DNA from 3 places in the Pseudoduganella sp. GCM10020061 genome. Region 3 is predicted to be linked to each of the others. Evidence: predicted binding sites of a transcription regulator. Region 3 holds the regulator's gene; each other region holds the start of a gene.
The links. The regulator LexA, encoded in region 3, represses DNA repair genes until DNA is damaged. The targets are predictions, from matches to a motif close to ACTGTATNNNNATACAGT.
Positions count from the first base shown of each region.

Region 1: ACFSQR_RS16795 (PA0069 family radical SAM protein) is a predicted target of LexA. The motif match lies at 1,896-1,913, and genes of this name have one in related genera.
Region 2: ACFSQR_RS14500 (ATP-dependent helicase) is a predicted target of LexA. The motif match lies at 1,724-1,741, and genes of this name have one in related genera.

Region 1 covers NZ_JBHUJS010000014.1:74,963-78,234, forward strand. The annotation lists gene ACFSQR_RS16780 (dienelactone hydrolase family protein) at 1-427, opposite strand, end outside; gene ACFSQR_RS16785 (NADPH-dependent FMN reductase) at 630-1,190, shown strand; gene ACFSQR_RS16790 (tRNA-uridine aminocarboxypropyltransferase) at 1,245-1,838, shown strand; gene ACFSQR_RS16795 (PA0069 family radical SAM protein) at 1,966-3,096, shown strand; gene ACFSQR_RS16800 (gamma-glutamylcyclotransferase) at 3,134-3,272, opposite strand, start outside.
Region 2 covers NZ_JBHUJS010000011.1:22,368-25,639, reverse strand. The annotation lists gene ACFSQR_RS14500 (ATP-dependent helicase) at 1-1,697, opposite strand, end outside; gene ACFSQR_RS14495 (hypothetical protein) at 2,288-2,458, shown strand; gene ACFSQR_RS14490 (phosphoribosyltransferase) at 2,552-3,256, shown strand; gene ACFSQR_RS14485 (erythromycin esterase family protein) at 3,259-3,272, shown strand, end outside.
Region 3 covers NZ_JBHUJS010000012.1:64,926-68,197, reverse strand. The annotation lists gene ACFSQR_RS16025 (cystathionine gamma-synthase family protein) at 1-62, shown strand, start outside; gene ACFSQR_RS16020 (hypothetical protein) at 101-667, shown strand; gene lexA (transcriptional repressor LexA) at 834-1,469, opposite strand; gene ACFSQR_RS16010 (DUF4124 domain-containing protein) at 1,651-2,091, shown strand; gene rpsF (30S ribosomal protein S6) at 2,362-2,745, shown strand; gene priB (primosomal replication protein N) at 2,746-3,030, shown strand; gene rpsR (30S ribosomal protein S18) at 3,051-3,272, shown strand, end outside.

The sequences.
Region 1 (3,272 bases), on a different contig from region 3:
CCGCCTGCGCGTACCCGTTGTTGGTCATGTCGCAACCGTGGTCGCGATAGCGGCCGGTCGAGGCGGCGAAGCCTTCGCGCATCGGCACGATCACGGCGTACCCGCGTTTGACGAACGCCGTCGCCATGTGGATGAAGCGGTCGCGCGGCTGGTCCGACGGACGGCCGAGGTCCTTGCCATGATTGATGATCAGGAGGGGGAAGGGGCCGGGACCGTTCGGCTTGAACACGGTGGTCTCGAGCATCGACATATGCCCGGGGCCGGCCGGAATCTGGACCACATGTTCGTTCAGCCGGTAATCGAGCGGAAGCTCTTGTTGAACCGACAACGAAGGCGTCAGTGCCGCGCACAGTGCGATTGCGGAAGCCAGGGTGCGAGCCGAGAGGAGGCTGCGGATTGCCGAGGTGTCGATGATGCGCTCCAGCACGTCAGTTGCCGTAAGGAATAAATTGATTCTATGCAGCAGAAATCCGTGGGGCAATACACGATTGGCAATTCCGGCGAAAAATATTTTTCTGTGGCGAAAGAGTGTATGTGATAGGGCGGGAAGGCCCGCAGGCAAAGGCGCGCTTTGCGATGACGCTTTTGCATAGAATTGGCCAACACCCCCAACAATTTGGAGAGTTGCCATGATAAAAATTGGTGTGATCGTCGGAAGCACACGCCCCGGCCGCAAGGCGCTGGATGTCGCCAACTGGGTGATGGAAATTGCAAAGCTGCGGGGCGATGCGGGATTCGAGCTGGTCGATATCGCCGACTTCAACCTGCCGCTGCTCGACGAGCCGGTCCCGCCGTCGCAGGGCAAGTATTCGAAGGAACACACCAAGCGCTGGGCTGCAAAGATCGCCGGGTTCGACGGCTTTGTGTTCGTGACCCCGGAATACAACCATGGCACCTCGGCCGCGCTGAAGAACGCGATCGACTTCCTGTATGCGGAGTGGAACAACAAGGCGGCCGGTTTCGTCAGCTACGGCAGCGCCGGCGGCGTGCGTGCGGTGGAGGTACTGCGCCTGATCATGGGCGAGCTGCAGGTGGCGGACGTGCGCGCGCAGGTGATGCTGTCGCTGTTCAGCGACTTCGAGAACTACACCGCGTTCAAGCCGGCCGAGCGCCACACTCAATCGGTCGAAGCGATGCTCGACCAGGTTGTCTCCTGGAGCCGCGCGCTTCAGTCCGTGCGCAAGCCGTAGCCCGGGCCGCGCTGCCGGCGGGTAGAATGCGCAGGTTCAATCTGCGCTTTTCCCGTGTCCGACACCGCCACTGCCCGACGTCCCGAATGCCCACGATGCCTGCGCCCCCTGAGCGCCTGCATCTGTGGCTTCGCACGCCCCGTCGATTCCGCGGTCGAAGTGCTGATCCTGCAACATCCGATGGAAGTGCGCGCCGCCAAGGGAACCGCACGGCTGCTTCACCTGTGCCTGGAGCAGAGCGCGATCGCGGTCGGCGAGACCTTCGATCCCGATGCGCTGCGCGCGATGCTGTATGCCGGCGGCCGGACGCCGGTGCTGCTCTATCCGCCGACGGACAGCGCTGCCGGGCGCTACGCGCCGCATTCGCAGCCATCCCGTGTCAGGTTGGTGGTCCTTGACGGAACCTGGCGCAAGAGCCGCAAGATGCTGCACCTGAATCCCTTGCTGCTGTCATTGCCTCGGCTCTCGCTGGACGATGTGCCGCCGTCGGCCTACCGGATCCGCAAGGCGCATGCCGAACATCAGCTCTCGACGCTGGAGGCGGCCGCGCTCGCCATCGCTGCGCTCGACCCGGACGCCAGCGTCCGGCCGCTGTTGGACGGATTCGACGCGTTTATCGATCAGCAAGCTGCATTCGCAGGGCGGTAGGGGAGCCGCGCACGGACTGTGCGCGCGCTTGTGTTGGGCGGGAGACGGGACTAGAATACTGTATATGCGTACAGTATCAAATCGCGAGGCGTCCGCACCGCACGACGACGGAATCGAGGGGCAGGTCATGCTGCCTCCCAAGCCGCTCGCTGCGCGGAAAGGCCGCGGCGCTGTCTCCAACATCCAGGGCAGGTACGAGGTCAACGGCCGGGAGTCGTTCGACGACGGCTGGAACCACGAGGACGAGGATGACGAGCCGGCGCCGTTCCGCACGCAGGTAACGGACGAGTACGCCAAGACCATCCTGAGCCGCAACGCGTCGCCCGACGTGCCGTTCGGCGTCTCGCTCAACCCCTACCGAGGCTGCGAGCACGGCTGCATTTACTGTTTCGCGCGCCCGACGCACAGCTACCTCGGCTTGTCGCCGGGCCTGGACTTCGAAAGCCGCCTGTTCGCCAAAGTGAACGCGCCCGAATTGCTGCGCCGTGAGTTGGCCAAACCGTCCTACGTGCCCGAGCCGATCGCGCTGGGCGTCAACACAGATGCCTACCAGCCCTGCGAGCGCGAGCTGCGCCTCACGCGCCGCGTGCTGGAGGTCCTGCACGAATGCCAGCATCCGGTCGGCCTCATCAGCAAATCCTCGCTGATGGAGCGCGACATCGACCTGCTGGGCGACATGGCCAGCCGCAGCCAGGCCGCCGTGGCGATTACGCTGACCACGCTCGACCACAACATCTCGCGCACGCTCGAGCCGCGTGCCGCTGCACCAGCGCGCCGCCTGCGTACGATCCGCACGATGGCCGCGGCGGGGATTCCGGTCAGCGTCAGCGTCGCCCCGATCATTCCGTTCGTCACCGAGCCTGAAATTGAAAAAATCCTGGAAGCGGCACACGATGCCGGCGCCCGCAGCGCGCACTACGTCGTGCTGCGCCTGCCGTGGGAGGTGAACCCGCTGTTCCAGGAATGGCTGGAGGCGCACTTCCCTGAGCGGGCGGCGCGCGTGATGAACCGCGTGCGCGACATGCGCGGCGGCAAGGACTACGACAGCGACTTCAGCAAGCGCATGCACGGCGAAGGCATCTGGGCCGACCTGATCCGTCAACGCTTCCAGAAGACCATCGACCGGCTGGGCATGAACAAGGCTAACGACCGTTTCGCGCAGATGGACTTCTCCCAGTTTCGCCGTCCGCTGGTCGTACCGACCCCGCCCGCCAAGCAGTGTGGCAACGCCACCGGGCAACTCGACCTCTTCGGCTAGGCATGGGACTGAGCCTATCGACTGGCGTGGTGCGCGCTCAGTCCTTCAGATCGCCCAGGTGCCGCTCGATTTCAAACACATGCGGGTCGTGCTTGCCCATCTCGCGCAGCGCCATCGCCAGCGACAGCAGGTAATCGCGGTTAGGCCCGCTTGGCCCGCTCGAACGTGCGATGTGC
Region 2 (3,272 bases), on a different contig from region 3:
TCGTCCAGCAGCGGCGGGCCGGCGCGGTCGCTGGTCGCTTCCGGCGGATCGAGCGTGATCTCGGCGAGGAAGGTCTCGCGCGAGCCGTAGCCGCCCGCAAGCTGCGCCAGCTGTTCGACGTCGGCGGCGCGCACGCTGGCGTCATCGTGCATGCGCTCGAGGTGCGGCATGTACCAGTTGCGCACCAGTTCGATGTCGGCCGGCCAGCGCAGGCCCGGCGTGCGCAAGGCGCGGTACAGTTCGACGAAGGATTGCCATTCGCCGCCGGCCTTGGCGGGCGCGTCGAACGCTTCCACTGCGGCCACCGGTTCAGCCGCTTCGCCGATGGCGTCCAGCAGGCGCGTGGCGGTCGCCGGACCGATGCCCGGGATGAGCTGGGCGACGCGGAAGCCGGCCATGCGGCCGTTAGGGTTCTGGGCAAAGCGCAGGACCGCCAGGACGTCCTTGATGTGCGAGGCCTCGAGGAACTTGAGGCCGCCGAATTTGACAAACGGAATATTGCGCCGCATGAGCTCTAGCTCCAGCGCGGCCGAGTGGCTGGCGGCGCGGAACAGGACCGCCTGCTGGGTCAGGGCGATCCCGGCCTCGCGGTGTTCGAGGATGCGGTTGCATACCCAGCGCGCTTGTTCGGCTTCATCCGGGATCAGCACGAGCTGCGGCCTGGCGGTCGATACCTTGTCGGTCCACAGCGTCTTGGTGTGCCGCTCGACGGCCGCCGCGATGACGGCGTTGGAGGCGTCCAGGATCGGCTGGGTGGAGCGGTAGTTGCGGTCCAGGGTGACGACCCGGGTGTTGTCGCCGAACTGCTTGGGGAAGTCGAGGATGTTGCGGACGGTCGCGCCGCGGAAGGAATAGATCGACTGGGCGTCGTCGCCCACCACCATCACGCCTTCGCCGCGCGGCTTCATGCCTTGCAGGATCGCGGCCTGCAGGCGGTTGGTGTCCTGGTACTCGTCCACCAGCACGTGGTCGAACAACGCGCCCACTTCCGGCCCCAACTCGGGGTCGGCCACCATCTCGGCCCAGAACAGCAGCAGGTCGTCATAATCGAGAACGTTCTGCTCCTGCTTGGCGTCGACGTAGGCGCCGAACAGACGCTTGAGGTCTTCTTCCCATTCCGAGCACCAGGGGAAGGCCGACTGCAGCACCTCGCCCAGCGGCTCGCGCGTGTTCACGACGCGCGAATAGATCGACAGGCAGGTGCCCTTGAGCGGGAAGCGCTTGGCGGTCTGGGTCAGGCCGATGTCGTGGCGCACGAGGCCCATCAGGTCTTCCGAATCACCGCGGTCGTGAATGGTGAACGAGTCTTCCAGTCCGATGCGGCCGGCGTATTCGCGCAGCAGGCGCGCGCCGATGCTGTGGAAGGTACCCGCCCACGGCAGCGTGGCCGGCGATGCAGACGGCGACAGCTTCATCACTTTTTGCAGCACGCCTCCCGCGCGCCGTCCCATCTCCTGCGCCGCGCGGCGCGAGAATGTCAGCAGCAGCATGCGCTGCGGGTCGGCCCCCGCCGCGATCAGCCGCGCGACGCGGTGCGCGAGCGTGTTGGTCTTGCCGGAGCCGGCGCCGGCGATCACCAGCATGGGCCGGACCTGGCCTGGCGGCAATGCTATGTCGTGTTCGACGGCCTCGCGCTGCGCCTCGTTGAGGCTGGCGAATGGATCGACTGCGGGCGGGGATTCGATGACGGCGGACATACAAAGAGAAATTGACGGTTGTCACGACTGTACATTTATCCAGTACTGCGCCGCAAGGTTTTTTTCAGTTGGAATGTCAGAGCGACGGGGAATACTCCTACAAACTTGTTGCCACGCGGATACGCCGCTCACGCTAAGTGGCTGAACACAAACGACTTTTTATGATATCCACACTGATTGTGAATAACTTTGTGGACAATGCGGGCTTGACACGCGGGAACCCAGCAGTGATGCGGCTTCCAACAAAGTGCCCATTCTTGAGGCAGCTTCCGGACCCCATGCAAATCAATGACTTAGATGAAGGCCGCGGCAGCGGCCGAACTTTTTTCCCGCGCCATCCGGTCAGCCGTTTTTGTGAATAACCATCGGTTATCTATGCCTTCCAGAGCAATCCTTTTGATAAAAAAATGACAAGTCCGGCGCTAACGCAGCCTTCGCTCGACGGCTTTCCGGTCCATGTGTCCGAAAAGTGCCTGTAGGAATGCGCCGACGCGAGCCGGGCGGGCGGCTGAAGCCTTTATACCGTGGGGCAAAGGCGCGCCCCTGCGCCACCCGCGTGCCTAAAATTAGTGCATCGACAGGAGGGCACCATGGAACCACATGAACGTCTCAACCCGGGCGACGAAGCCGAGCCGGGTACCGTTGGCGCAGGCGAAGGCATTTGCGACCACTGCGCAGGAACGGGAAAGATGGAGGACGGCAAACCGTGCCAGGAATGCGGCGGTACCGGACGCGTGATGCGCGGCATCGGCGGCGGCTGAGCAAAACGGATATTGCCTGCGGCAACCGAACCCTCCCGCCCACGGGGCGGGTCCTATAATCATTGCGACAATTCCTAACCCGCGAGCAAACGGATGAACGAATTTCACCACTTCAAGAACCGTGAGGACGCCGGCGCCCAGCTCGCCCGCCAGCTCACGGACTACGCCAACCGTGACGACGTGGTCGTGCTGGCCCTGCCCCGCGGCGGCGTGCCGGTCGCCTACCAGATCGCCACCGCCCTGCACGCTCCGCTCGATATCCTGCTGGTGCGCAAGCTCGGCCTGCCCGGCCACGAGGAATATGCGATGGGCGCGATTGCCAGCGGCGGCGTGCGGGTGCTGCAGACTTCCGTGGTCCAGCAGATGCATGTGCCGCCCCAGGTGGTGCAACAGGTGATCGACCGCGAGACGCAGGAGATCGAGCGGCGCGAGCTGGCCTACCGCGGCGGGCGCAAGCCGCGCTCCATCACCGGCAAGACCGTGATCCTGGTCGATGACGGCTTGGCGACAGGCGCCACGATGCGCGTCGCCGTCGAATCGCTCAAGCGCCACAAGCCGGCCCGGGTGGTGGTGGCAGTGCCGGTCGCAGCGCCCGATTCGCGCGACATGATCGCCGCCGAAGTCGACGACGTGGTCTGCCTGAGCGCCCCGATGATGTTCCGGGCGGTGAGCGAATGGTACGGCCACTTCGACCAGACCAGCGATGCGGAGGTCCAGCAGCTGCTGGAGGCCGCGCGCGATCCCGACGACGCTGAAACCGAGCGCGAAGCCGAAATCGCCACCCAGTTCACGCGCTAGCCATGCCCAGCATCAA
Region 3 (3,272 bases):
CGGTCGGCATCGAAGACCAGGACGACCTGCTGGCGGACTTCCGCAACGCGCTGGACGCATAACCGATCAACCGACCGACCCACTGACCTCCGACGACAACATGACCAAATTCCTGTTCTGCTTTGCGCTGGCGATCAGCGCCCCAGTATTCGCCGCCGGGCAGTCGAAGCCGGTGACGCCCGAATTGGCGCAGCAGCGCGAGGCGCGCAAGGCCGAGATCGAGCAGTGGACCACGCGCTACGACGGGTACGAGCTCAAGTCGGGCGAGTTCGCCTGCCGCACGCCGCGCATTCCGCAGATCTCCAAGGACAATGCCGAGATCACGGCGGTGGGCGAGCGCGTCACCAAATGGCAGCACTGCTACAACCGCTTCGTCGATAACCTGAACAAGAAGGAAGCGCCGGAAGCGCGCATCCCGAAGGACGTGTTCGCGCTGATGACGCCGGAGGAGAGGGAGAAGGCGATTGCGCGCATCAAGGCGGCGCAGGCGGAAGTAGGGCTGACGGCCAGCGTCAAGGCCAAGACCATCATGGCGGACTACGATGCCTGGCGCGTCGCGACGGATGCCTGGGTCAAGGATCACAACGAGACAACCAAGCATATCCAGGAAGAGTACGGCGGGGACCGGGTGCGCCGCCCCACCACCATCCCGAGCGCCGGCCACTAAGGTCGACAGGGGCTGTCCCCGGCAGGGGACGCTCCCTGGCCTTTAACGCGAGCGATAGTCATCCCAGCGAAAGCTGGGATCCATACACCGTTCGTTCAGTGGAACAGGCCAAAAGCCCGGAAACTCCGTATGGGTCCCAGCCTTCGCTGGGACGACAACCAATTTCTTAATGCCAGGTGCGCATCAGGCCGACCGCCAGGCCTTCCAGCGCAAAGTCATCCGCCTCCGGATTGACGGTAATGATCTTGAAGTCCGGGTTCTCCGGCAGCAGCTCGATGGTCGAGCCGGTCTTGCGGTAGCGCTTGACCGTGACGTCGTCGTTGATGCGGGCGACCACGATCTGGCCGTTCTTCGCGCTGTCCACCTTTTTCACCGCCAGCAAATCGCCGTCGTTGATGCCGGCATCGCGCATCGACCAGCCGCGCACCTTCAGCAGGAAGTCCGGCTTGGCCGAGAACATGGCCGCATCCACGCTGTAGGTCGCTTCCACATGCTCGGTCGCAAGGATCGGCGAACCCGCGGCGACCCGGCCCACCAGCGGCAGCGCCATCATCAGCGCAGCCGGCACCGCAGGCGGCGCCTCGGCGGCCGCGCCCAGCAGGCGGATGCCGCGCGAGGTGCCCGGCGAGATCTCGATCGCGCCCTTGCGCGCCAGCGCCTGCAGGTGCTCTTCGGCCGCGTTGGCGGACTTGAAGCCCAGCTCCTGCGCGATTTCCGCGCGGGTCGGCGGGAAGCCGGTGTTGTCGATGGCTTCCTTGATCAGGTTGAGGATTTGTTCCTGCCGGGCGGTGAGCTTGAGCATGGTTATTCGGCTGTATGTTAGACCAGCCTGTATTTTTGTACAGTATTTCGCATAATGCAAGGAAAATGTGGTCTATGCCTGCATTCTGACGCGCTGCGGTCCTACAGGGCTTTGTGGGAGGGCGAACAGAGGGGAGGGCGGTGCCGCGCGATGATGTCAACATAGACAAAAGGACATCATCATGAAACGCATTCCCATACTTGCATTGTGGGCCGCGTGCGTGGCCGGGCCCGCCGGCCTGGCCCAGGCGGACGTCGTTAAATGCACCGATGAGCAGGGCCGCGTCACCTTGACCGACATGCCTTGCCCGAACGCGGTGGTGGTCGTGCCGACCGACGAGAACGGCAGTCCGCAGCTGGCGGCGCCGTCGCCGTCGCCGTCCAGCTGGCCGGAAGACACCGGTTACCAGTACCCGAACAACCCGGCGCGCGTGGTAGGCGGGGTGGTGCGGATCACGCTGCCGCCGGACGAATTCGGCCCGCGCAGCAGGCGCGAAGCGTACAAGCGCATGTCGCGCCCGGCGCCGACCCGCATCTTCGCGACCGACGCCGCCACCCTGCGCGCCGCGCACACCACGCTGACGATCCTGGACAACGAGCCGCGCCACCTGGCCGGCCGCTGAGCAAGCGCAGTACCGCCCGGGCGCGGACGGCGCCGGTGCCCCCACACCGCCGTCCGCGCCCACGGGCGCCCGCATACTCCCCCTGTTTTTCGCGCCGCTTCCGTGCAAACCGCATACCCCCTAGGGGTATCCGCGCAGCGCGCGTTTCCGAGCGGATACTCCCCTACTTGAACCGCAGCGCCGATCGCGTTATAATTGCCGGCTTTCCCTTCCCACACCCGTCTTGACGCCGGGGTGGGCATTTGTTTAAACGTCCTTAAGGAGTTATTGATGCGTCATTATGAAATCGTTTTTATCGTCCACCCGGACCAGAGCGAGCAAGTTCCGGCGATGATCGAGCGCTACAAGACCACGGTCACGACCCGTGGCGGTAACGTCCATCGCGTGGAAGACTGGGGCCGCCGCCAGATGGCATACCAGATCCAGAAGCTGCCAAAGGCACACTACATCTGCATGAACATCGAGTGCGACAACGAGACCCTGGTCGAGCTGGAAACCGCATTCAAATTCAATGATGCCGTGCTGCGTCACCTGACCGTGAAAATGAAGAAGGCTGAAACCGCACCGTCGCCGATGATGAAGTCGGTACAACGCGAAGACGCAGCCAAGAGCCACCGCGCAGAAGCTGCACAAGCAGCTGCTCCAGCGGCCTAAGTGAACCAGCTCGTCGTTGTTGCGACGATCATCGAGCGCGACATACTGCGCTACACCCCGGCCGGCGTGCCGATTACCGGCGCCACGCTGCAGCATAGCTCGCAGCAGGTGGAGGCAGGGGTGGCCAGGCAGGTCGATTTTGAAATAGCCGCGCTCGCCGCAGGCGAAATTTCAGGTCGGATGAGCAGGGCGGAACTGGGGGCAACCTACCAGTTCACCGGCTTCCTGGCGAAAAAGAACCGCAACAGCAAAAGCTTAGTGTTCCACATCATTGACTTTAATTAGATAGATACAGGAGCCTCGAAATGGCATTCGGTAAAAAGTTCGACAAGAACAAGATGAAAGAGAAGCGCAAACAACAGAACCCACTGTTCAAGCGCAAGAAGTTCTGCCGCTTCACCGCCGCTGGCGTTGAGCAAGTTGACTACAAAGACGTCGACACCCTGAAGGACTTCGTCCAGGAAAACGGCAAGATCATGCCAGCACGCCTGACCGGCACCAAGGCGCACTACCAGCGCCAGGTGGAC